2 regions of the Venatorbacter sp. C2-1 genome follow, and region 1 is predicted to be linked to the other one. Evidence: riboswitches for the same ligand, from Rfam matches in the RefSeq annotation. Region 1 holds a riboswitch; the other holds the start of a gene.
The links. Region 1 has a riboswitch for cobalamin ahead of MT343_RS15015 (TonB-dependent receptor). Riboswitches for the same ligand answer to the same signal wherever they lie in the genome.
Positions count from the first base shown of each region.

Region 2: it holds a riboswitch for cobalamin, as region 1 does, so the genes downstream of both, MT343_RS01275 (cobaltochelatase subunit CobN) here and MT343_RS15015 (TonB-dependent receptor) in region 1, are expected to answer to the same signal.

Region 1 is NZ_CP094879.1:3,331,186-3,343,122, forward strand. Features, by position in the region: gene MT343_RS14965 (PilZ domain-containing protein) at 1-156, shown strand, start outside; gene MT343_RS14970 (ROK family protein) at 248-1,165, shown strand; gene MT343_RS14975 (MerR family transcriptional regulator) at 1,159-1,521, shown strand; gene MT343_RS14980 (NAD(P)H-dependent oxidoreductase) at 1,615-2,244, shown strand; gene MT343_RS14985 (GFA family protein) at 2,310-2,756, shown strand; gene MT343_RS14990 (AmpG family muropeptide MFS transporter) at 2,777-4,180, opposite strand; gene MT343_RS14995 (YajQ family cyclic di-GMP-binding protein) at 4,180-4,665, opposite strand; gene MT343_RS15000 (hypothetical protein) at 4,881-5,990, shown strand; gene MT343_RS15005 (ketopantoate reductase family protein) at 6,047-6,976, shown strand; gene MT343_RS15010 (two-component system sensor histidine kinase NtrB) at 7,021-8,961, shown strand; cobalamin riboswitch at 9,073-9,292, shown strand; gene MT343_RS15015 (TonB-dependent receptor) at 9,444-11,399, shown strand; gene MT343_RS15020 (hypothetical protein) at 11,408-11,937, shown strand, end outside.
Region 2 is NZ_CP094879.1:291,288-303,224, forward strand. Features, by position in the region: gene MT343_RS01245 (MipA/OmpV family protein) at 1-202, opposite strand, end outside; gene MT343_RS01250 (sensor histidine kinase) at 387-1,550, shown strand; gene MT343_RS01255 (response regulator transcription factor) at 1,547-2,188, shown strand; gene MT343_RS01260 (methyl-accepting chemotaxis protein) at 2,192-4,039, opposite strand; gene MT343_RS01265 (DNA topoisomerase III) at 4,190-6,196, shown strand; gene MT343_RS01270 (ATP-binding protein) at 6,222-9,731, opposite strand; cobalamin riboswitch at 10,015-10,226, shown strand; gene MT343_RS01275 (cobaltochelatase subunit CobN) at 10,350-11,937, shown strand, end outside.

The DNA.
Region 1 (11,937 bases):
CCCAATGTGAATGCCCGCCGTACCGGACAGTGCAGTGCAGAGGTTGTCTGGTGCGATAAAATAACCCCCAGCCTGTATGGCAGCGGTTGCCGCATCAGCCAGCAGGACGACATTCTCGGTGTGATGCTGAAAAGCTACAGTCACGCGCACGATTAATTCTTCTCTTAATTCTTCCTCCTGACAGTCTGTTGGCCTGCGCCTGCAGACTGTTACACTGCCGCCAGTTTCTTTCTGATGAGCCTTCACCATGCTGCAATTCGGCATCGACCTGGGTGGCACCAAAACCGAAATCATTGTTCTCGATCCGCAGGGTAACAGCCTGCTGCGTGAGCGCAGTGCTACTCCGGCACAAAGTTATGACGCCATAGTCGCCAATATCGCGGCCATGGTGGAAAGTGCGGCCGGTCGTCTCGGCTGCAATGACTTTTCCCTGGGTATCGGTATTCCCGGAGCGGTCAGCCCCACCAGCGGACTGATCAAGAACGCCAACACCACCTGCCTGATCGGCCGCGATTTACAGGGTGATCTGCAAAAGCGACTGCACCCTCTGCTGCAACGCCCACTGGTACTGGCCAACGACGCCGACTGTTTTGCCCTGTCCGAAGCCAGCGATGGCAGCGGCGCCGGTTTTGCCTCGGTGTTTGCGGTGATTATCGGCACCGGTTGTGGCGGCGGCTGGGTGATCAACGGCCGCCTGCTCAGCGGTCCCAATGCCATCGCTGGCGAATGGGGGCACAACCCGCTGCTGTGGCGTGAAGCCTCTGACAGTGAAATTGACTGTTACTGCGGCCAGAAAGGTTGCCTCGAAACCCTGTTATCCGGCCCCGGACTGCGCCAGCAGGCCGCACAGGAAACCGGCCTCAGCCTCAGCGCGCAGGAGTGGAACACGCTGGCCGGGCAACAGGACCCACAGGCGCAGGCGGTGCTTGCACGCTACTACCGCCGTCTGGCCAAAGCCCTGGCCGGTGTCATCAACCTGATCGACCCGCACGTGATTGTACTGGGCGGTGGTGTCTCCAACCTGCCCGGCATTTATCAGGAAGTTCCCAGACTCTGGGCCGACTATGTATTCTCCGATACCGTCAGCACGCCGCTGAAACAGGCGCTGCACGGTGATTCCAGCGGTGTACGCGGGGCCGCCTGGCTGGGAGCGGCGGCATGCTGATCGGCGCGGCATCAAAACAGACCGGGCTGAGCCAGAAAGCCATCCGCCTGTACGAACAGCAGGGACTGATCCGGCCGCAGCGGATCGGCCGTTACCGCCACTTTTCGGCTGCCGATATCGATCTGTTGCTGCTGATCCGCGAAGCCCGCGCTCTGGGTATTCCGCTGCAACGGCTGAAAGCCGCCATCCGTTATCAGAATCAGCAGCCTGACTGGAGCACACTGCGCACGTTTTTGCTGCAGTTCCGTGGCGAAGTCGAAGCCGAAGTGGTGCGGCAGCAACAACGCCTGCAGCAGCTCGACCATTGTTTGGACAGCATCAGCGATTGTCCGCTGGTGCCAGCAGAAAGCATATAACCCTGCCGCTTAATCCGGCCCACTCTTGACTCTGCCCTTAGGGGCAGACCCGATACTTGAAAACCCAAACATACTTATCGGAGTTTTCTGTTTATGCCTAAACACATTCTGATCCTGAACGGCCACCCGGATCGTAACCGCCTGTGCGGGGCGCTGGCTGACGCTTACCAGAACGCGGCGGCCAAGGGGGCCGAGAGGGCTGAGAAGGCTGAGATTCAGCGCTTTGATCTGGCCGACATGCAGTTTAATGCCAACCTCAGCCAGGGTTATGCTAAAGAAGCTCCGCTGGAGCCCGATCTGCTCAGCTTTCAGCAGGCATTGCGTGATTGCGATCACCTGCTGCTGGTCGCTCCCGTCTGGTGGGGCAGTGTTCCGGCCCGCCTGAAAGGCCTGTTTGACCGCACCTTACTGCCCGGTTTTGCCTTCCGCTATGAAGCCGGACAAACCCTGCAGGAAAAGCTGCTGAGCGGCAAAAGCGCCGAAGTCTTTCTGACGCTGGATACCCCGCCCTGGTATTTCCGCTGGTTTCAAAAAGCTCCGGCCATTTATCAGCTGAACCATGCCACCCTGGGATTCTGTGGTTTCAAACCGGTCACCACCACGCTGTTCGGGCCGGTGATCAAATCCAGCGCGAAACAACGCGAACAGTGGCTGCAACAGGCTGCCAGCAAAGGCCGGAAAATCGCATCTGAGAGCAAGCGGACAGCAGCTCACTCTATGTAGACCTTGTCGCGGCAGCGCCGGGCTGATAGAACTGAGGCATACACCCGTTTCAGGAGGAAGCCATCATGACCAGCCCGGATACCATTCAAAGCAATACCCACCACGGCCATTGCCTGTGCAAGGCCGTGACCTTCAGCGCCAGAAATCCCAGTGAACATATCGGCGCCTGCCATTGCACCACCTGCCGGCGCTGGGGCGGCGGCCCGTTTATGTCGGTCGACTGCGGTCAGGATATTGAATTTCAGGGGCAGGAACATATTGGCGTGTACCAGTCATCCGACTGGGCTGAGCGCGGTTTCTGCAAAGAATGCGGCAGCCATCTGTTTTACCGCCTGAAGCACAATCAGCAATATATTGTGCCGGCGGGCTTATTCGACAGCGGCCCGGAAGCGACCTTCGATCATCAGGTGTTTATTGACGAGAAACCGCACTATTACTCCTTCGCCAACGACACCAAAAACATGACCGCAGCGGAGATGTACGCGCTGTTTAACAGCAGCTCAGACAGATGAAATGAAGAGAGCCGGAAGCGTCAGGGCGCTTCCGGTATTGAGTCAGGATTCTGCTGCTCGCGCTTATGATGGCGCATCAGCACCAGCACCAGCACAATCGCCGGCAGGCCCAGCGCTGCCGCCAGCACGAAAAACTCGGCGTAACCTGCCACATCCACCACCCAGCCGGAAAAGCCGGAGATAAATTTACCCGGCAAGGTCATCAGTGAACTGAATAACGCATATTGCGTAGCGGTGTAGTTTTTATTGGCCAGGCTCGACAGATACGCAATAAAGGCCGTACTGGCAATACCACCACTGAGGTTGTCAGCACTGATTACCAGCGCCAGAGCAGGCAGTGGCGGCGTTCCCAGATCACCGACCATGGCCAGCGTGGCAAACAGCAGATTGGTAACCGCCACCATCACCGCGCCCAGCAGCAAAGGCCGGAAAATACCGTACTTCACCACCAGCACACCGCACAACACCGAACCGAAAATCGTCAGAAAGAAGCCGAACACCTTGGCCACACTGGCGATCTCGGGCTTGCTGTAACCCAGATCCAGATAAAAGGGGTTGGCCATAATGCCCATGGTGATATCACTGAGACGGTACAGCGCAATAAAGCCCAGAATCAGCAGCGCAAAACGGCCGTTACGCTGGAAAAACTCCAGCACCGGGCAGATCACCGCACTCAGCAACCAGCGCTGCCAGCGCGGCCGCTGCTGCAGATGCATCGGCCGGCCCATGATGTCATCGACCAGCAGAAGTTCATTACGCATCCGCTCAGCATCACTCTGATGCGGCGGTTCATCGGCCCAGAGAATGGCCAGCATGCCGACCACCATCAGCAACGCCATCACCAGATAGGTGATATGCCAGTTGGTAAATTCGGCGATATACAAAGCTCCGGCGCCGGTAACCAGCAAAGCCAGGCGATAGCCAAAGACATAGGCAGCCGACATCGCGCCCTGCTGTTCATCGGCGGCAGATTCGATGCGCAGTGCATCCAGTGCCACGTCTTGCGTGGCTGCCGAAAACGCCACCAGCAAGGCAGCCAGGGCAATCAGTAATAAGGAATTCTGCGGATGGGCGATGCTCATCAGCATCAGACCGGCGGCGATGCCGCACTGGCCGAGTAAAATCCAGCTGCGGCGCTGCCCCAGCCGCTGCAGCACTGGCAGACGCAGGCGGTCGACCACCGGCGCCCAGAACACTTTGACCGAGTAGGTAATACCGACCCAGGCAAAGAAACCGATGGTCGTACGTTCTATTCCTTCATCCCGCAGCCAGGCCGTCAGCGTGGTAAACACCAGCAGATAGGGCATCCCGGCGCTGAACCCCAGCAAGGCGATGACCAGAACCGGCTTTTGCCGGTAAATGTCCCAGGCCTCTTTCAGCCAGCGCTTTACCTCCGGCGGGATGCGGAAATAAGGGATGATCATCAGTCTTTAAAGTTCTTGAACGCCAGTGGCATATCAATGCTTTCATCGCTGCGGAACATGGCCATCACGGCCTGCAGATCGTCGCGGGCTTTGCCCTGTACGCGCACGGTGTCGCCCTGTACAGAGGCCTGCACTTTGATTTTGCTGTCTTTAACCATCTTCACCATTTTACGCGCCAGATCGCTGTCGATGCCCTGACGCATGGTGGCTTTTACTTTGACCTGCTTGCCTGCACCTTCGAGCTTACCGAACTCCAGACAGGTGACTTTAATGCCGCGCTTGGTCATGGCGCCGGTCAGCATGGATTTCATCTGATCAATCTGAAACTCATGATCAGCGGTCATGGTGACCACCAGTTCTTTCAGCTCGAAACTGGCGCTTACGCCACGGAAATCGAAACGGGTGCTCAGCTCACGGTTGGCCTGATCGACCGCATTCTGGGCTTCGTGCTTATCGACTTCAGATACGACATCAAATGAAGGCATAGAAAATTCTCCTGCTTATGGCCTGACGGCGGCCGCTAAAAAATCTGTGTCCGGTATGCCTGCCGGCGCAACAACACAACCGGAACAGCACTGCCGAAATAATGAAAGTGCCGCATTGTATACCGTCCGCCGCCGATAAAGCCAAAGTCTCGGAGAGCAGTGCTGGCGGTATGTCCTCACTGGCGACTATACAAAAGTCAGCTAAAATTTTTGCTATGCAAACCAAAATGACCCTGCACGGCGCCGGAGTGTATTACTTCGCAGTGACCGGAGCGAAAGACCAGCCCATCTTCAACTCGGTATTCGAGTACGAATATGGCCTCAGAATTCTGTCCAGAGTGACCGGAACCCGCCTGCTTGCCTACGTGCTGGACGAGCGTCAGATGCAGTTTGTGCTGCGCTGCCAGCGCGACTGGACCGAGGTGATGGACGATATTCAGGCCGCCTTCGACAGCATGCACGAACGCTGCTGGCACAAGCGCCGTCAGGTGTTATCCGATCAGGGCGTAGTATTGCTGGTCGACGAACGTGTCGCACTGACCGAACTGATACTGCAGTTGCATCACTCTCCGGTGCACAAGGGTAAAGTGGCCGATGCCAGCCTCTGGCCCTGGAGCAGTGACCGCTACTATCGCGAACCGACTCCGCCGGCCTGGCTGGATACTGAATCCATGCTCAATCTGCTGGTAAATGGCCGCCGTAACCGCGCCCAGCATTATATTGACGTAATGAAGGCACCGTTCAGCCCTAAGCTCGATCTGAGCCACGGCAGCCACCCGCTGTATCAGGCGCTGGCCCGCGATCAGTGGGTGGATCAGCACCTGAAAAGAGAAGCTTTAACTCAATCTGCCTACTCACGCAGTGATGTGCAGCGCCTGTTCGACGATGCCTGCCAGCTGGTTGCCCGGCAATTTAATCTGACCACCGCCGAGCTTTGTGACAAACATAACCGTCGCCGTTTTCATCACCTGATGCCTTTGGTGATCTGGCTGCTGCGTGAACGCGGTGTGCATCTGGATGCCATGACCAAACTGGTCGACGAAGACGAAGTGCGGCTGCAGCTCTGGTTACGCAACCTGCCCGCCGACCATACCCGCAATATCCGTGACAAACTGGCCCGCCAGTGGTCACCATCGGCGCCGGGACTGACGGCCATAGCGGCAGCCGGCACGGTAGCTGAAGAACCTGAAGCTGAGCCAGAATCAGGATCAGAATTAGAAAACGCCGATAACTCAGCTGCTGATCCTGCGGCAGCGGACAACAGCGCCGGGCCTGATAATCTGAACGCCGTCGAAACCGAAGCCGCCAGCGTCACGCCGCAGTAATCTCCAACCTGCAGGCTGAGGCTGCTTTCCGCGCCCGGCCTGCCTATAATCGCGCGATGACGATTTCATCACCTTCTGCTCAGAACATATCCCGGCAATCCCCGCTCAGCATTGGTCTGCTGGGTACAGGGGCGGTTGGCACACTGATGGCCAGCCACTGGCGCCAGCACAGGGTATTTGCCCTGCCGCGCGATAAGGCGTCTGCAGTAACCCTCAACCTTTATCTCCCCAACAACGAAGCGGGAGAACAACAGCTGCAATGGGCGCTGCCGTGCTGGCAGGGAGAGGCCCTCGACTGGCTGGTAGTCACCACCAAAGCCGCCGATACCCTGAGCGCTCTGCAACCCTGGCTTGGCCGTCTGCCGCAGGTGAAAAACCTGCTGTTACTGCAGAACGGAATGGGGCAGCAGCAGCAATGCGCCGACTGGCTGGCACGGCAGCAGCTGCCGGTCAGACTCTGGGCCGGCATCTCCACCGCCGGAGGCTACCGGCGCACAGCCAATAATGCTCAGGGCAGCGAAGTGGTCTATGCCGGAGCCGGACAAACCATTGCCGGACGCTGGTGCGGAAATGATAGCGAAGACACACAACTGCCGCCGGACATCGAAGCCGTCAGCGATATCCACAACAGAATGCGCGAAAAGCTTGCCGTAAACGCCGTGATCAATCCGCTGACGGCCATCCTGCGTTGCCATAACGGCGAGCTGGTCAGCAACCCGCTTTATCTGCCACAGTTACAGGCACTGGCAGCAGAAGTGGATAACCTGTATCAGCAGCTGCACTGGCCGTTGTCACAGGATCTGACCGGCCGGGTAGAACAGGTCGCCCTGGCGACCGCTGCTAACCGCTCCTCGACCCTGCAGGATATTCTGGCCGGCAGAACAACCGAGCTGCCCTATATTTGTGGCTACCTGCAGCAACAGGCGCACAATCTCGGCCTGTCTTTACCGCTGACCGACCGGCTGATGCAACAGCTGCAGGTCTGAAACAGGAGTAATAGGATGTATCCGCACAGGAGGTTGCAGTCACCATGTTATTAGCACGGCAAAAAACCATGCTCGCCACTGTGACAGTCTGTGCGCTGATTATTATCCTCACCACACTGGCCTACATTGCCGCCGCTGACCGTGTAGGACGCGAACAACTGGCCCCCGAAATCAGCGATGCCTTTGCCGATATCCTGCAGATTCAGCTGACCCATAACATCACTGACCTGCCGACCCTGCAGTCGATGCTGGAGCGTTTTACCCGCCACTTTCAGATCCGTGAAGCCGCTTTATACAACAACCACGGAGAACGCCTGAGCCACAGTTATCGCAATTCGCCACTCTTGTCGGCACGTCTCGAAGACAGCCTGCTGACCGACAAACTGCACCAGTACCGCCTCAGCAGTCCGCGCGGGGAACTGCAATTACTGGTGATCAGCGACCGTTCCCTGCCAGGCTTTTTTATCCTTGATACATTAACCACCACGCTGTTTGTGGTCAGTATTTCTGCCCTGCTGATTTTTGCACTCTATGCCCTGACCCGGCGCTGGCAGAAACGCCCTTACCTGCAACTGTTAAGCAGCGTGCGCCGTGCCACCCGCGATGGCGAAAAAGAAGAAGCCATTACCATCCGCAGCGATGACCCCGATGTACAGCCGCTGACCAATGCCCTGAATGATCTGCTCTGGCAGTATGATCAACGCACCCTGAATTTACGTAATGCTCATCAGCAGGCCGAAAGTGCCCGTCTGCGTGCGACACGTCTGTCGACTGAAACCCGTCAGATTAACGAAAACCTGGCGCAGGAAATTTCGGTGCGGCGTGGCATCGAAACCCAGCTTAAAAATACCCAGACCCTGCTCGACGGTATTATTAATGCCATGCCGTCAGCCCTGTTCACTCTGGATGCCCAGCTGCGCATCGTGCAGTGCAACCAGCAAGCCGGAGACTGGCTGGGTAAGCAACGCCAGCAATTAACCGGCCGCCATCTGTTGCAACTGATTCCGGAGCTTGCTCCCCATGCCGATCTACTGAACGCCGCCGAACAGAACAGTGCCGTCCATAAACTGGAAAGACTGGCGATCAGCAGTTTTATTCAGCCACTGATGACCGACACCATGATCTATCCTCTGCCGGAACAACAGCAGGCCAAACTGGTGCTGCGTATTGATGACGTATCACAGCGTCTGCAGCTGGAAGAAATCATGGTACACAGCGAAAAGATGATGACGGTTGCCGGACTGGCGACCGGCATCGCACATGAAATTAATAATCCTCTGGGAGCCATTCTGCAGAACCTGCAAAATATCCGCCGTCGCCTGCAGCCCGGCCTGAGTGCCAATGAACGCGTAGCAGCAGAAACCGGCCTGCCACTGGGCAATCTTGAGCTCTATCTGCAGCAACGCGATATCCTGCAATTTATGGATAATATCCAGCAGGCCGGCGAACGTGCCGCCAATATTATTGCCAATATGCTGCAGTTCTCGCGCAGTGATAAACAGCAGAAACAGCGTACCGACCTTAATGCACTGATCAACAACACCCTGAGCATTGCCCGGGGTGATTTCGGCTTGCGTCATATTCAGCTGCAGTTCTCCCCAACAGAAACACCGGCCTGGGTCGAATGTCTGCCCGGTGAAATAGAACAGGTTCTGCTGAATTTACTGAAAAACTCGGTCCAGGCGCTGAGCGAGTACCAGCCTGACAATTCTCAGTGGCAGCCCAATATTCACCTCAGCATCGAACAGCGCGATCAACAGCAGGTAATTGTGCTGGAAGACAATGGACCGGGCATCCCCTCCACCATTGCTGCGCATATTTTCGAGCCTTTTTACACCACCAAAGACGTCGGTGAAGGCACCGGCCTGGGCTTATTTGTTTCCTATTTTATTATCACCAGTCATCACCATGGTCAGCTGCGTTACCGGCCTGGCAGACAACATGGTGGCGCCTGCTTTGAGATTGCCCTGCCTGCCGGCGATTGAATCCGCTATGCAACCCCTTACCTCAAAACCTAAGTGAATTATTTTCAAACCAACCATGTGGATAATTCACTGCCTTTTGTGCCAGCGCTATTGACCCATCGCACAGGGCTCTATACCCTTCGCGCTTTCAGGTGCCCTCAGCCTTTTTACTGACGAGGGTTAAACGGGAAGTCTGGTGTCGTGTGTTCTTACCGCCAATCCAGCGCTGCCCCCGCAACGGTGATCGACCATACTGATAACAAATGCCACTGTGCTCTGCATGGGAAGGTGTTGTCAGCGAGCTAATGCTCAGGTCGTAAGCCCGGATACCGGCCTGAATAACGATACTGACGTTGCGGTGGGCGACGGAGGGTGATCGCAAACCGTTGCCTTACTGCAGCGCACTTTGCTTTTTGCACCTCCGCCACTGCAACCCTGTTTTGGGTTTGCGGGTGAGCACTCTGAATACTGCTTTATTACAACGCTGCAGATTGAATTCCCTGATGACACTGACTTACCTGCTCAGTGGCTTTGCTATGCCCGCCTTTTCGACGACCGAACTGAACACTGTTGCTGTTTACGGGCACAACGATTCCGGCTTTTCTCCTGATTTCCTCAGTGGCCACCATCAACGGATTGAAAGAGAAGAATTTACCCGTAAATTTATTCTGCTACCTGAACTGCTCGGGCAGCAAAGTGGCATAGACATTCAGAGCATCGGTGGTATCGGTCAGTATTCCAGCCCGGTAATCCGCGGTTCAAGCGGACAGCAGGTACTGGTATTCTGGGATGGCCTGCAGATTAACTCACTCAACGGCGGTGGTGCTGATTTAAGTAAAATATCACTATCACAGGCTGAAACTGTCGATATATACCGTAGCATTGCCCCGGTAGAACTATCATCGTCGGCCGTCGGCGGAATTATCCATATCCGCAGTCGCAGTCTTGCCGGAGAAATAATAAATCAGGGAGAAGCTCACGCAACCCGTGGCAGCTACGGAACCCGGCAGTACACGCTCAGCCAGAATTTTGGCAGTGCAGAATCTCAGTGGCTGCTCAGTGGTGATTTACTGCAGGCAGATAATGATTTTACCTATCTCGAACCACAACCTGTCGATAACCCGCAACAACCGGGATATGAAAAACGTTACAACAACGAAAGTCAGCAACATCAGTGGCTGATTAAAGGACGACAGGCTCTGGGAGACAGCTACCTTAACATTGCTGTTCAGTCTGGCCGGGGAAAACGTGGATTAACATCACGCATCAACTTTCCAGCCAACCATGCGCAATTAAAAACAGATTCCGACAGCCTGCAATTAAACTGGCAAAAAACATGGGGCAAAGAGCAAAAAACAGAAATATCCGGCAACATTTATCGTCAGGATCAGCTTTATGATGATCGTGACTCTAATATCGGTCTGGGTGCACAGCTGAATCGCTATATTACCGATGGCCAGAAATATCAGATTAACCACTATATGTGTGGCGACAATTTCAATGCCGTTTTTACCAGTCGGTTACAACAGGAAGAAACAGCAACAGATTTCCGCTTACTGAATGAAAGCGAGAAAGAACAGCAATGTCTGAATGGTAACGGTTGCGAAACCACTTATAAGCGACAACAGCTGGATAATGGCGGTCGTTTACAATACACACTGAACAGCCTTGAGTTAACTGCGCAATTCAGCCATATACGTCTATCCGACAAAGATCTTCAGAGACTGGGAAATAACCGTCAGGATAATGTTAACACCTGGTCTATGGGCATCGACCAGCGCCTGCCATCCGGCATTATTATCTACGCCAATATTGCTCATCAGGTGCGCCTGCCAACCACTAACGAATTATTCGGTGATCGTGGTACCAGCATGGGAAACCCAACCCTGCTGCCCGAACAGGCTGAGCACTATGAAACAGGCCTGCGCTTCCAGAACAGTAAGATAGCGCTGACGACCAGTTTGTATCTGCGCAATATCAGCGACGCTATTATTTCCGAAAGCGACAGCCGGGGCGTTATTCATTTTGACAACCTTGGACGAACACGCCATACCGGGCTGGAACAAGACATTCGCTGGAATATCTGGTCAGCGTTATCGCTTTCAGCAAGCATTACATTGCAATCAAACAAAATCATCGAATACACCCCAATACCCTATTACGAAGGGAATCAGGCAGCCGGGTACAGTCAGTTCTCAGGCTATTTCAGTGCATCCTGGACAAAAAACAACTGGGATTTCTCTGTCGGAAATTACCGCCAGAGTGATGGTTATTACAACAATTCGAATTTACTCGAAAAAGATGCTGAAAACAGCTGGAATGCATCCGCAGGCTACCAGAGAAAAAACTGGCGGGTCAGCATGAACGTAACAGATGCAACCAGTAATTCCGCCCGTGACTACCCTTACTATCCTGAACCTGGCCGCATGTTCTTTCTGCGTGCCCACTACCAATGGTGAAAAATCTGATGTCTAAAATTAATTCTCCCGTAATAGCGGCTATCATTTCTTCCGCGTTATTGTTAAGCGGATGTAACGATAAAGACAATAAATCTGAAGAAATCACGTTTACCGATATTGCCGTCGTTCAATCAAAAGGTAAAAGTGAAAGCATGATTGAATTTACCGATGGCAGTACCGATGTTGCCAGCAACTATAATTCAAAGACAGAAACCGATTACGGTATCGCAACAAGAGGCGAATACATCTACCATATTGGCCGTAAAGACATCGATACCATTCAGAAGTATCACATAGATAACCCGCAGCTCGGTTACTACCCTGGTGAAGGCTACTCCATGCGTTCTGCTGGTGAAACAACATCCGCCAATCCATATAATATCAGCTTCATTACCGATGATACCGCAGTGATCACACGCTACGGTCAAGCTAAGGCCTGGGTCGTCAATCTTGCGGCAAAAAACGCGGGGGACTTTCTTATCCGTGAACTGGATATCAGCCATCATGTGAGTGGTGAAAATGATGAAGTACCTGAAAT
Region 2 (11,937 bases), 1.3 Mb from region 1:
GCCGGGCTGACAGCAGCGGAAAATTAAAATGTTGGCTCTCCGCCTGCTGCCAGGGCGTTGAGCGCTGCAGCGTGCCGGCGCCATATTCCAGCTGCCAGTATTCAGCCGGAGCCGTTTCACTGGCATACAGCGCCGGGCTCAGTGGCGCCATGCACAGGCTGCAGCTGACTGAGGTGAATAAAAGATAGATAACCTGATTCATACGTCGCTCCGCCGGTCAGTGGTATCCGATGCTAGAGCGGCGGGGCAGCGCTGCCTTGTGGCAAATGTCACGACAGCGGTGCGGCGGCAAATGTCACGACAGACGTGCGGCGGCACCGGGCCGACAGGCAGAAGATGACATTTGCCCTATTCAGCAACGGCAGCGCCTCTGGCACACTGCGGCCGTGAACAGAATCAAACCCAACCTCATTATTGCCGCCGATATTATTCTGGCGGCACTGACCATCGGCTTTCTGGCTGCGGCGCTGATCTTCCTCTGGCTGGGCCAGGTGGAGGCCGTTACCCGGGTGCCGGCGACCCCCGCCTGGATTGCACTGACAAGCGGCTTGTTCCTGCTGAATTTGGTTGCGAATGTGCTGGCACGTCTGCCGCCCTGGCGTGAGGCCCGGCGCCCGCCAGTCTGGTTGTGGCTGGCAATGGTCAGCGCTCTGTTGCTGATGTTGCTGTTTGGCAGTGGCATCTGTGCGGTGCTGTGGATTCTGGTGATTGCGCAGTTACCGCGTTATTTCAGCTGGCGCAGTTGCCTGCTGGCCGCGCTGCTGGTGCCGCTGCTGGTGGGCCTGTATCAGGGGCTGTTGTTTGACCAGGACTTTGTGCTGATTAATACCGTGCTCTATGCGCTGTTTAACCTCTTTGCGCTGTACATCTGTTTTACCCTGCAGGCGGAACAGCAGGCGCGGGAATATGCCTCGCAGCTGGTGCGTGAGCTGAAAGCCACGCAAAGCCTGCTGTCGTCGGCCAGTAAGCGCGATGAGCGTTTGCGTATTGCGCGCGAATTGCACGACCTGCTCGGGCACCATCTGGCAGCACTCAGTATTCAGCTGGAGATTGCCCGCCATACCGAAGCGCAACCGCGGGATCACGCGATTGACCGCGCCGGAACTATTGCTCATCTGTTGCTCAGTGATATGCGCGAGGCGGTGTCTGAATTCCGTGAACGGCGCGGGCTGGATTTGCGCCAGGCGCTGACCTCCCTGCTGGAAGCGGTGCCGCGTCCGCGGGTCTGGCTGCAGATTCAGCCGGGTCTGATTATCGATGATGTGCACTGCGCCGAAGTGATACTGCGTTGTGCGCAGGAAGCGCTGACCAATATTCTGCGCCACAGTCAGGCCGGTCGTGCGGCTATCCTGTTGCGGCAACAGGGCGCCAGCCTGCAGCTTACGGTAGAAGATAACGGCGGGCTGCGGCAGCTGCCGGTGCCCGGTAATGGCATGCGTGGCATGCAGGAACGGGCGCAGGATATCGGTGGCCGCTGCGACTGGGAATGTGGCCTGCATGGTTTAAAACTTACACTGACCCTGCCCTGGGATAATGGACTGCTCGTATGATCAATGTGGTGTTGATTGAGGATCAGCAACTGGTGCGTGAAGGCATCCGCACTCTGTTGCATCTGCGCCCGCTGTGCCGGGTGGTGGCCGAAGCCAGTGACGGCGTGCAGGGACTGGCGGCCATTGAAGAGCATCAGCCGGACGTCATCCTGCTGGATATCCGTATGCCGAATATGAGCGGCACAGAATTACTGGCAGAACTGCACCAGCGGCGCTGCAATATACCGGTACTGGTGCTGACCACCTTTGATGACCATGAACTGGTGCTGGAATGTATGCGCCGGGGGGCTCGTGGTTATCTGCGTAAAGACGTGGCGCTGGATGAGTTGCTGGCCGCCATCGAAACCCTGCATCAGGGCGGGCAATGGGTACAGCCGGCGGTGACGAGTAAGATCAGTGGGCACCGCCTTGAGCTGGAGTTTGACAGCAGCACCAGCCTGGCCGATGAGCCACTGACAGCGATAGAGCTGCAGGTTCTGCGGCTGGTGGCGGCAGGTTACACCAATCAGGAAATTGCCGGAGCCTTGCATAAATCGACGGGTACGGTGCGTAATCAGGTGTCCTTTATTCTGGCCAAACTGAATGTACGCGACCGCACCCGGGCGGTGCTGAAGGCCATTGATAATGGCCTTCTATAACGCTCAGACGCGGAAACGCGACAGGTTTGAGCTGATATCGTGACTCAGGGTATGCAGCTGGTGAGACTGCTGGGTTGCCTGCTCAACGTTAGCCGCCAGATCATCCGACGCTGCCTGAATGGCGGTGGCAATACGGCTGATTTCTTCGGTGGCGGCATGCTGCTCACGCGAGGCATTGGCGATGCTCTGTGAACGGCTGGAAATATCGTTAAGCGCATCGGCAATCGCGGTCAGACTGTCGGTCACCTGAATGGCGCTGCCGGCGGTTTCGGTGGTCAGCTGTTTGCTGGTTTCCATAATGCCCACGGCATTCTGGCTGTGGTGTTTCAGGCTGTCGATCATTTCCTGAATTTCGCCTGTGGCTTCGTGGGTACGCTGGGACAGGGTGCGAACCTCATCGGCAACCACGGCAAAACCACGGCCCTGCTCACCGGCACGGGCAGCCTCAATGGCGGCATTCAGAGCGAGTAAGTTGGTTTGTTCGGCAATGCCCTGAATCGTCGCGAGAATACCGGTAATCTGTTGCGCCTGACTGTCGAGCTGATTAATTACCTCGGTTGCGCTGTCCATCTGCTGCGATAAGCCATCCATACGGCGTTTATTTTCCTGCGCATTCTGAATGCCCTTATTACCTTCCGCGGTTGCGCTTTGTGCAGCATTGGCCGTATCGGAAGCATTGGTCGCGACTTCGGATGAGGTGGAAGACAGCTCGTTGACAGCTACCGCAACCTGACTGATTTCGTTCTGCTGCAACTGCACCGCCTGATTATTGTTTTCGGCATTTTCGCGTGCAGATTTGGCAATGCCATCCAGTTCGCGGGAAGAGTCGCGGCTCTGGGAAACCAGTTCATGGATGGATGAAACAAAGACATTGAAAGAGTTACTCAGTGCGCCAATTTCATCGTGCCGGGTCACCTGCAGGCGACGGGTTAAATCCGCTTCGCCCTGAGCAATGTCCGACATCGCACTGTTAAGCACGACCAGTGGTCGTAACAGGTAAGAGATAATCATGCCGGCAATCAGGGTTACCACTACGATGGTAAGAATGCCGATCAGCATGCTTGACCAGCGCAGGGTCGCCAGGCTGGCAAAGGCTTCGGCCTTATCCATCACCAGCAGCAGACGCCAGTCAGTACCGTCGATGGAGTAAAGCCCGACCAGACTATTGCGCTGATTAAAGCTGGCCTGCTGGATTTTATTCAGCTGCAGTTGTGTACCGTTGCCGAGAAGGGCAGAAACATTTTTACCCAGCAGCTTCTGATCCGGATGGACCATAAAATCGCCTTTGCTGTCGAGCAGGGCGGCATAGCCACTGTCTCCGAGCTCGATACCCAGTACTTCTTTTACGATGGCTTCGAGAGAAATATCCCCACCGATCACTCCGCCACGCAGCGGCTCGGCAAAGGTGACGATTAATTCGTTGGTGGTAACGTCAACATAAGGCGCTGTCAGAACCTGGCGTTTTTCTGCCATCGCCTGCTGATACCAGGGGCGGGTGCGCGGATCGTAATCGGCTGGTAACTCATCATCCGGACGCATGATCATTTCGCCGCTGTCGGTGCCCAGATAGAGGAACATATAGTCACCGGATGTCAGCCCCTGTTCGATCACCGTTATACGGTCGCCATTAATTAATGCTTTGGCGGTGCCACTTAAGACCTGACCTTTATTATTGATCCAGCTGCTGACGTAGCGGCTGGCACGTTCACCGGTTACCTGAATGCGCTCACCGATGGCTTGCTCGAGACTGCTGCGGGCCTGCTCGTAAGTAAAAATGCCACTCAAAGCAAGAAGCACCAGAATGGTGCCACCGACGGCGAGCATCATCTGTTTACGGATACTGTTACGCATAGGATTTATCCTGAAAAACGGGCTGTTTTCAGCATAGATCAAATATTGTACTGAGCGTTTTGTTAAAAGAGCCCGGCAATACGCGCAGGCGCTGGCACGTGAACAGGGGCTCGGCTATGATGAGTGCTGTATAAAAATACAGTTATTTCCATGCGCCTGATTATTGCCGAAAAACCCAGCCTTGGCCGTGCCATCGCTGCCGTGCTGCCCAAACCACACAGTAAGGGCGAGGGATTTATCCGTGCCGCCAATGGCGACGTGGTGAGCTGGTGTATCGGCCATCTGTTAGAGCAGGCAGAACCGGATGCTTACGATCCGGCTTTTAAGCAGTGGCGGCTCGATCATCTGCCGATTGTCCCTGCGCAGTGGCAACTGCAGGCCAAAGCGCAAACCCGTAAGCAGTTGAGTGTGCTGCGCAAGCTGGTTAAAGAAGCCGGCAGTCTGGTACATGCCGGCGATCCGGACCGTGAAGGCCAGCTGCTGGTGGACGAGGTTATTGAATTCCTGAAGGTGCCTGCTGCCAAACGCCAGGCCATGCAGCGACTGTTAATCAGTGATTTAAACCCGCAGGCGGTGAGCCGGGCACTGCAGCAGCTGCGTTCTAATCAGGAGTTTATTCCGCTGTCGGTTTCGGCGCTGGCGCGCTCCCGTGCCGATTGGTTGTATGGCATCAACCTGACCCGCGCGTACACCATAAAAGGTCGTCAGGGCGGAGTTAACAGCGTGTTATCCGTTGGCCGGGTGCAGACGCCGGTACTGGGGCTGGTGGTGCGCCGTGATGAAGAAATAGCTGACTTCATCAGCAAACCTTTTTACGAGGTGCAGGCAGCTGTTCATTTAACGGCAGAGTCCCCCCTGAGTTTTTACGCCAACTGGCAGCCGAGCGATGCCTGTGCCGCGCATCAGGATGAGGAAGGCCGGGTGCTGAATCCGAAGCTGGCCGCCAATGTGGCTGCCCGTATCCGTCAGCAACCGGCGCAGGTGGAACAGGTTGAGCGTAAAGAAAAAAAGCAGGCACCGCCGCTGCCGTTTAATTTATCGGCGTTGCAGATTGATGCCGCCAAAGCGCTGGGCATGAGTGCGCAGCAGGTTCTGGACGGAGCACAGAGCCTGTATGAAAAGCATCAGTTAATTACCTACCCGCGCTCCGACTGCCGTTACTTACCACAGGAGCATTTTGCCCAGCGCCAGCAGGTTCTGAGCGCTATCAGTGCGCACAGCGAAGCACTGGCTTCGGCCTGCGCTCAGGCCGACAGCTCAATCCGCAGTCAGGCCTGGAATGATGCGAAAGTGGGGGCACACCATGCGATTATTCCAACTGCCAAAGCACTGCCTGGCGGACGGCTGAGCAGCAGTGAACAAAAACTCTATGCGCTGATCGCCCGCCAGTATCTGCTGCAGTTTTGTCCGCATTATGAATACGCCGATACCAGAATCAGCCTGACCATCAGTGGTGGACATTTTACCGCCAGTGAGCGTGAAACCCTGAAGCCGGGCTGGAAAGTCTTACTGCCACAAAGGGAAAATCAGGCGACCGCCAAAGCACCATTGCCGCCGTTAACGGCAGGACAGATGCTGTGGAGCGGAGAACCTTTGCTGCAGGAAAAACACACCCAGCCACCGGCACATTTTACCGATGCCTCTTTGCTGGCAGCGATGACCGGTATCGGCCGCTTTGTGCAGGACAAGGCGCTGAAAAGCATTCTGAAAGAAACCGATGGATTGGGAACAGAAGCAACCCGCGCCGGTATTATTGAGCTGTTATTTAAGCGCCGGTTTCTGCAGCGTGAGGGCAAAAGTATCCGCGCTACTGCTCTGGGAAAAGCGCTGATTAATGCGCTGCCAGAAGCAGCCACAAGACCGGACATGACAGCGCAGTGGGAAAAGCAATTACAGGATATTGCCCATAAAAGTCTGAATTATACGGCCTTTATGCAGCCGCTTACTGAGCAGCTGCAGCATCTCATCAGCCTGGCGCTGACAGCCGATAGTGTGCAGTTTTCGGGGTTAGCGGGAAGTGCAGCGAATACTGCAGGCAGGCGCAAATACAGCACGGGAAAAAAGAGCGTCAGCAGGGCAGGTACTGCGGGAAAAAGTAAAAGCACAGCGGGCCGGCGCAGGACAAAAACACCGGCCGCAGGCCCTAAGGTGTTTTAACCGCGTGTCTCTGAGCCGGCAGCATTTAAGCCGGCTGATTTTCCTGCAGGCATTCCATCAGCGTGTTGTAGCAAGGCGTCAGATGCTGGCTGAGACTTTGCAGGCGGCTGTTATCCTGCTCACGGGCTGCCTGTTCCAGCAATGCACTGAGTGCCATTAACTGCATACCGCCAATATTTCCGGCTACGCCTTTCAGCGTGTGCGCCTGTGCCTGAATACTGCTGATATCCTGTGCCGCCAGCGCATCCTGCAATGCCTGCAGCGTTTCTCCGGAAGTATTGATAAATAATTCCACGACCCGGATCAGAATACTTTCCCTGTTCATCAGACGCTGTAAGGCGCCGGCACGGTCCCATACTGTCTGGCTGCTGACCTCAGCCGGAAGCCTGTCGTCATTCTGCATAAGATTGTCTGCCTGTCTCATATTATCCTCCCTGGAGGGTGGCTGTTTTTCTTTGCCGGGCGTCAGCCAGGCACTGAGAGCATGTTGAAAACTGTTTATATCGATAGGTTTACTCAGATAATCATTCATTCCGGACAACAGACAGCTCTCTTTGTCACCGGCCATTGCCCCTGCAGTCATGGCGATAATGGTGATTGACCGGTAGCGTTCACCGGCATTACCCGCGCGGATTTTTTTCGTTGCGGCAAAGCCATCAAGAACCGGCATCTGGCAGTCCATCAGAATCAGATCAAAAGGTTCGTCGTCGCTGCTTTGTTGCAGTTTTTCCAGAGCCGCCATGCCGTTGTCAGCACTGTCGACAGCAAATCCCATGCTTTCCAGCAGGCCACAGGCAACCTCCTGATTAATGGCATTGTCATCCACAACCAGAACATGATGACGGCGTCCGTCTGGAGTGCATAAAGGAAAACGGCTGTTGCTGCCAGCGGTGCTCAGGTGCGCACTATGTTCCGGAGTCCGCCCGCTGCAGACGGCGTCGAGATCAGCCGGCGCGACCGGGCGGGTCAGGCTGGTGGCCTGCAGTTCGGCTGGTAATTGGGGTAACTCATTGTCGTAGCCCGGAGGCACCAGCACGATCAGCCTGCCGCGAAAAATGCCTTGCTGCAGGCTGGTCAGCAGGGAACCGCGCAGCCAGTGGATATCGAGTAATAAATAATCCGCAGGTGGGGTATTACCGATCATCAGTCCGGCTTGCTCTGCGCTGTGTATCGCAAGAAATTCTCCGCCCCGCTTATGGATAATATTTCCCAGCGCCTGTTGCAGTGCTTTGTTATCACAGGCAATCAGCCAGTGTTGGTCATGCAGGGAGACGTCCGGAGTATCCTGGTCATTTCCGGAACCGGCACGGAGCAAAATATCGAAAGCGATGGTTGTGCCTTCTTCACTGCTGCCCTGCACGCTGATCTGACCCTGCATTAGCGTGCAAAGCTGTCTGCAGATAGACAAACCGAGGCCGGTGCCGCCGAATTTGCGGGTGGTGCTGTTATCGACCTGATTAAAGGCTTCAAACAGTTTTTCGTGATGATCAGGGGGAATTCCAATACCGGTATCCGTCAGCGAGCAGAACAGACGGATATCGCCATTGTCTTCTTCTGCAGTGGAAGCCTTGAGAATAATTTCGCCGGCGGGAGTGAACTTCACGGCATTGGATGTCAGGTTGGAAATAATCTGCTGCAGTCTGGCCGGGTCTCCTTGCACACGGTCATGCTCAATCGCGGCAATATCCAGTATAAACTCGATATTGGAATCAAATGCCGGAACCGATGCACTGGCGGCGATAGAACTGAGTAATGCCGTCAGACTGAAATCGGTTTGCTCAAGCTGCAGTTTGCCAGCACCTATTTTTGAAAAGTCGAGAATGTCGTTGATCTGTGCGGTCAGAGCCGAGGCGCTGCTTTCCGCTATATGGATATAGTGCTGTTGTTTCTCGTTACTGCACTCCCGTTTTAATAATGACAGCATCCCCATGATGCCATTAATCGGGGTGCGGATTTCATGGCTGACATTCGCGATAAACAGGCTTTTTGCCTGGCTGGCCTGCTGCGCTTCCTGTATTGCTTTTTCCAGCTCCTGAGTGCGCTCTTTTACCTGATCCTCCAGGCTAGCATTCATTCGTGCGATTTTTTCGTTCAGTAAATGCTGTTCGGTAATATCCCGGATACTGATTGCACAGCCAATAGTCTTTTGCTCAATAATAATGGGATAAATACTGGCCGAAATATGCAGTTTTTCACCCTTCTGAGTTCTTGCCCGGGTCTCACACTGGGTGAATACTTTGCCGGATAACACATCGGAAATCATATCCGGTGTGATCTGCTGATTATTACTGTCAAGAATCGTGTTAAATAGTGTTTTTCCTATCACTGTTTGTTCATGGTGGCCGAACATAACAGTGGCTCCACTGTTCCAGCTGTCGATTTTTCCATCCGGATTAATACCGATAATGGCATCGGTTGAATAATTAATAATGGCCCGGGCGGTTGATCTGGCCGTCAGCAGTGCCATACGTGCTTCGATGCGGCGCTGGTAAAGCCAGGCGATTGATATTGCGAATAACAGCAGTACGGCAATCAGCAACAGAACTTTAAGACGTATGCTGTCTAACTGGCTTTCTATATCTTCGGCAGAAAAGGCGGTATGCAGGTCAAGGTAGTGCCAGCTACCTGGGCCGTCGAGGAATATGCGACGGGAGTACGAATAAATAATATCATCCTTTGGACTGTTTTTACGTTTGAAGATGTTTTTGTGGTTATCAACTGCAACAGGTTCTGAATCGGTTTTCCAGTTGCTTTTCGGATCATATTCGTAACGGAACTCTTCTTTGGTGTCGGGATTTATCAGGTATCCGCCGGTATCGTTCAGCAGAAATATCTGCATATTGTTTGGGGTGTCACTTTTAAGATTTCTGAGCAGTGTCTCGGCATCAAAGTTAATAATTACAAAGCCAAAAAAACGGTTTTCTGAATCGAAAACAGACTCGGCAATCCGGTAGGTCGGCCAGGCCGGGGTCTCAATTTTATTGTGTTCACGGTTAAGGTTGATGGCCGAGATATAGATTTCATCTTTATTCAGTTTTTCGGCTTCAGAAAAGTAACTGCTTTGTCCTTTTTCCTGCAGGTCTTCCTCTGCGGTAATGCGGATCATGCCATTTTTGCGTTCGACCCTAACCAGCTCCCGGCCATTATTGGCTTTACCGATAAAGCGGATCTGACGGATCTCCTCATTGGCAGCAATAAAACCGGTAAAAATAGTCTGTAGGCGTTGTTTCCATTGTTGCGTTGTGGTGTTGTCGAGCTGATCTTTACCATTATTTTCTATTGCTCTGACAATGCCGCTGATGGGAGGGGTGCTATGAATAAAGCGGACTTTATCCTTATCGGTATTCAGCGTTTTCAGAAAATAATTAGCGCGCAATGCAGCCTGCTCACTCAGCTCAGAAAAAGCCCTTTTGTAGGCTTCGTCACGGCTGTGGCTCTCGATCAATGCCATCAGTATGCCGCATAGCAATAAAGCAACCAGACCGGTGACAATAAAAAACCTGCGCATTGTGGGCAGGTTAGCGCTGCTGCTCATGTTGGATCCTTGCCGCAGACCCGTGGTCTGCGAGCGGTGTTAGCTCCTGAAAAACGGAGCAATTCTCCTGGAATTTATGCTGGTCCGCTGCGCGGTACTGTCTGACATGATTTGTAGCGGCTACCTTCTGTAACACTGCATGATTACGGGTAACCGTGACAGGAGCAGCACCTCCGGGCATTGGATCCATCGACGTTTCCCAACGTATTAAACTTAGCTGCTATTCGTATCCGGTCAATGGCATAAGGCGGCATCTTCATCTTTCGTTCGTGCCTCTCTGCAGGTATCCTCTGCGCCCTCAGGTGCCCGGCTTATGCCGGGATAATCGGGAAACAGGTTCAATGCCTGTGCTGCCCCCGCAACGGTAATGACAGCCAGCCCAACGCTGTGCTGAACCACACACCACTGTCGCTGTAAGGCGTATGGGAAGGTTGTGGTGCTGCTGATGATCAGCAGAGTCTGAGCCCGGAGACCGGCCTGAATACAAACAGATAAACAGGCGGGGTGTCCTGGAAAGCTGGTTTCAGGTCGTCTCTGCTCTGCGCCCCGCGCAGTCTTCCCCTGTTGCTGTTTTCTGCTGCCCGCCGCGCCACTCTGGTGATTACTGACGGGTACCTGATGATGTCTTTGTTACGGCTGGCTTTGCTGGCACTCCTGTTTCTTCCGGCCCAGCTGCTGGCCGCTGCTGACCGGTACGCACTGGTACTGGTGTCAGACCGTTCGGCGGCAAGGATTGTGGCGGCAGCACATCAGTACCTGCAGCAGGCGGCGGAGTTATCCATTCAGGTACGGACTTCCAGTCAGATCAATCAGCTGGATGATGATCAGTTGCAGCAACTGGTTGCAGGTGCCGGACAGTTGCTGTTTCTGGGAATCTTTGCCGAGCCGGTAGAACGGCTGTTAGCACTTCCTTACTCCCCAACTCAGACCCGGATCATACTGAACAGCGACCGGCGTTTGCTGGCACTGCATCAGGATGATCTGGGGGGACGCTTTCCCGCGCTTTCATCCGCCGCCGCACAGCCCTTACTGCAGGCACTGAACCCCTCTGACGGAAACATGCAACAGCAATTGCAGGCCCTGCAGCAGCAGTGGCCTGCTCTGGCGCAGTGGTTACAGATGCGGGCTTACTGGCAAAACCGTGGGCAGCAGAATGATCAGGCCCTGCTGAATCTGCTGCTGCACAGCGGGCAGCCCTGGCAGCCAGTGCAGATCCAGCAGGACGAGCGCTATTTTCTCTATCAGGCTGCTCAGTCGCAGGCGCTGAGTGCAGCGGCACTGGGTCAGCGTCTGGCGCAGGAGCCGGCCCGTCCGCTGGTGATGATCATCGACCATGACAGTGGCGATCAGGCCGGTGAGTGGGATCTGCATCAGCAACTCTGCCGTTCTTTTACGTCGGCTTTGTGTGTATCTGCACTGGCTGCCTGGGGCGAGGCCAGTCGTCAGGCAAGCAGCCAGTTGCTGCAGTGGGCCTCGGATCGCCCGGCACTGCTGATCAGTCTGCAGGACTTCGTGATTGGTGGCGGCGATGGCCGTGAAGCCGTTACCCGTGCTTTCAGTTCTGCCAGTATTCCGGTGCTGAAGGGCATACGTCTGCTGGAGCAGAATGCGGCCAGCTATCCGTACAGCAGTGAGGGGATTCCCGCTGACAGCGTGCATTACCGGATAGCAATGCCCGAGCTGCAGGGAATCAGCCAGCCTCAGGTGCTGGCGCTGGCGAGTCCGGCGGTGCTGGACCGGCAGACCGGTGCGCGTCTGTTACAGAGTGCACCGCTGCCGGATGAAATCGCCCATTTTGCCCAGCGCGCACAGAACTGGCTGCACCTGCAGCAGAGCGCTAACTACGATAAACGCCTTGCCATCATTTACTACAACCACCCGCCGGGGCGGCACAATATCGGTGCCGACAACCTGAATGTGGTTGAGTCTCTGTGGCAGATACTGCAGCGCCTGCAGCGCGAAGGTTACGACCTGGGCGATCCACAGGCTTTGCCGGGCAGTGCTGCCGAGCTGCTGGATCTGCTGCAACAGAAGGCCGTCAATCTGCCGCAGGATGCCAGTGCCCTGCAGACGATGAGCGCCCAGGTGCAGAGCATGAGTGCAGCGACTTACCGCCAGTGGCTGCAACGTCAGCCGCCGCAGGTTCAGGCTGAGCTGGAGGATGGGCCGCTGTCGGCCCTGCATCAGAGCCTGCGGGAGTATGCCG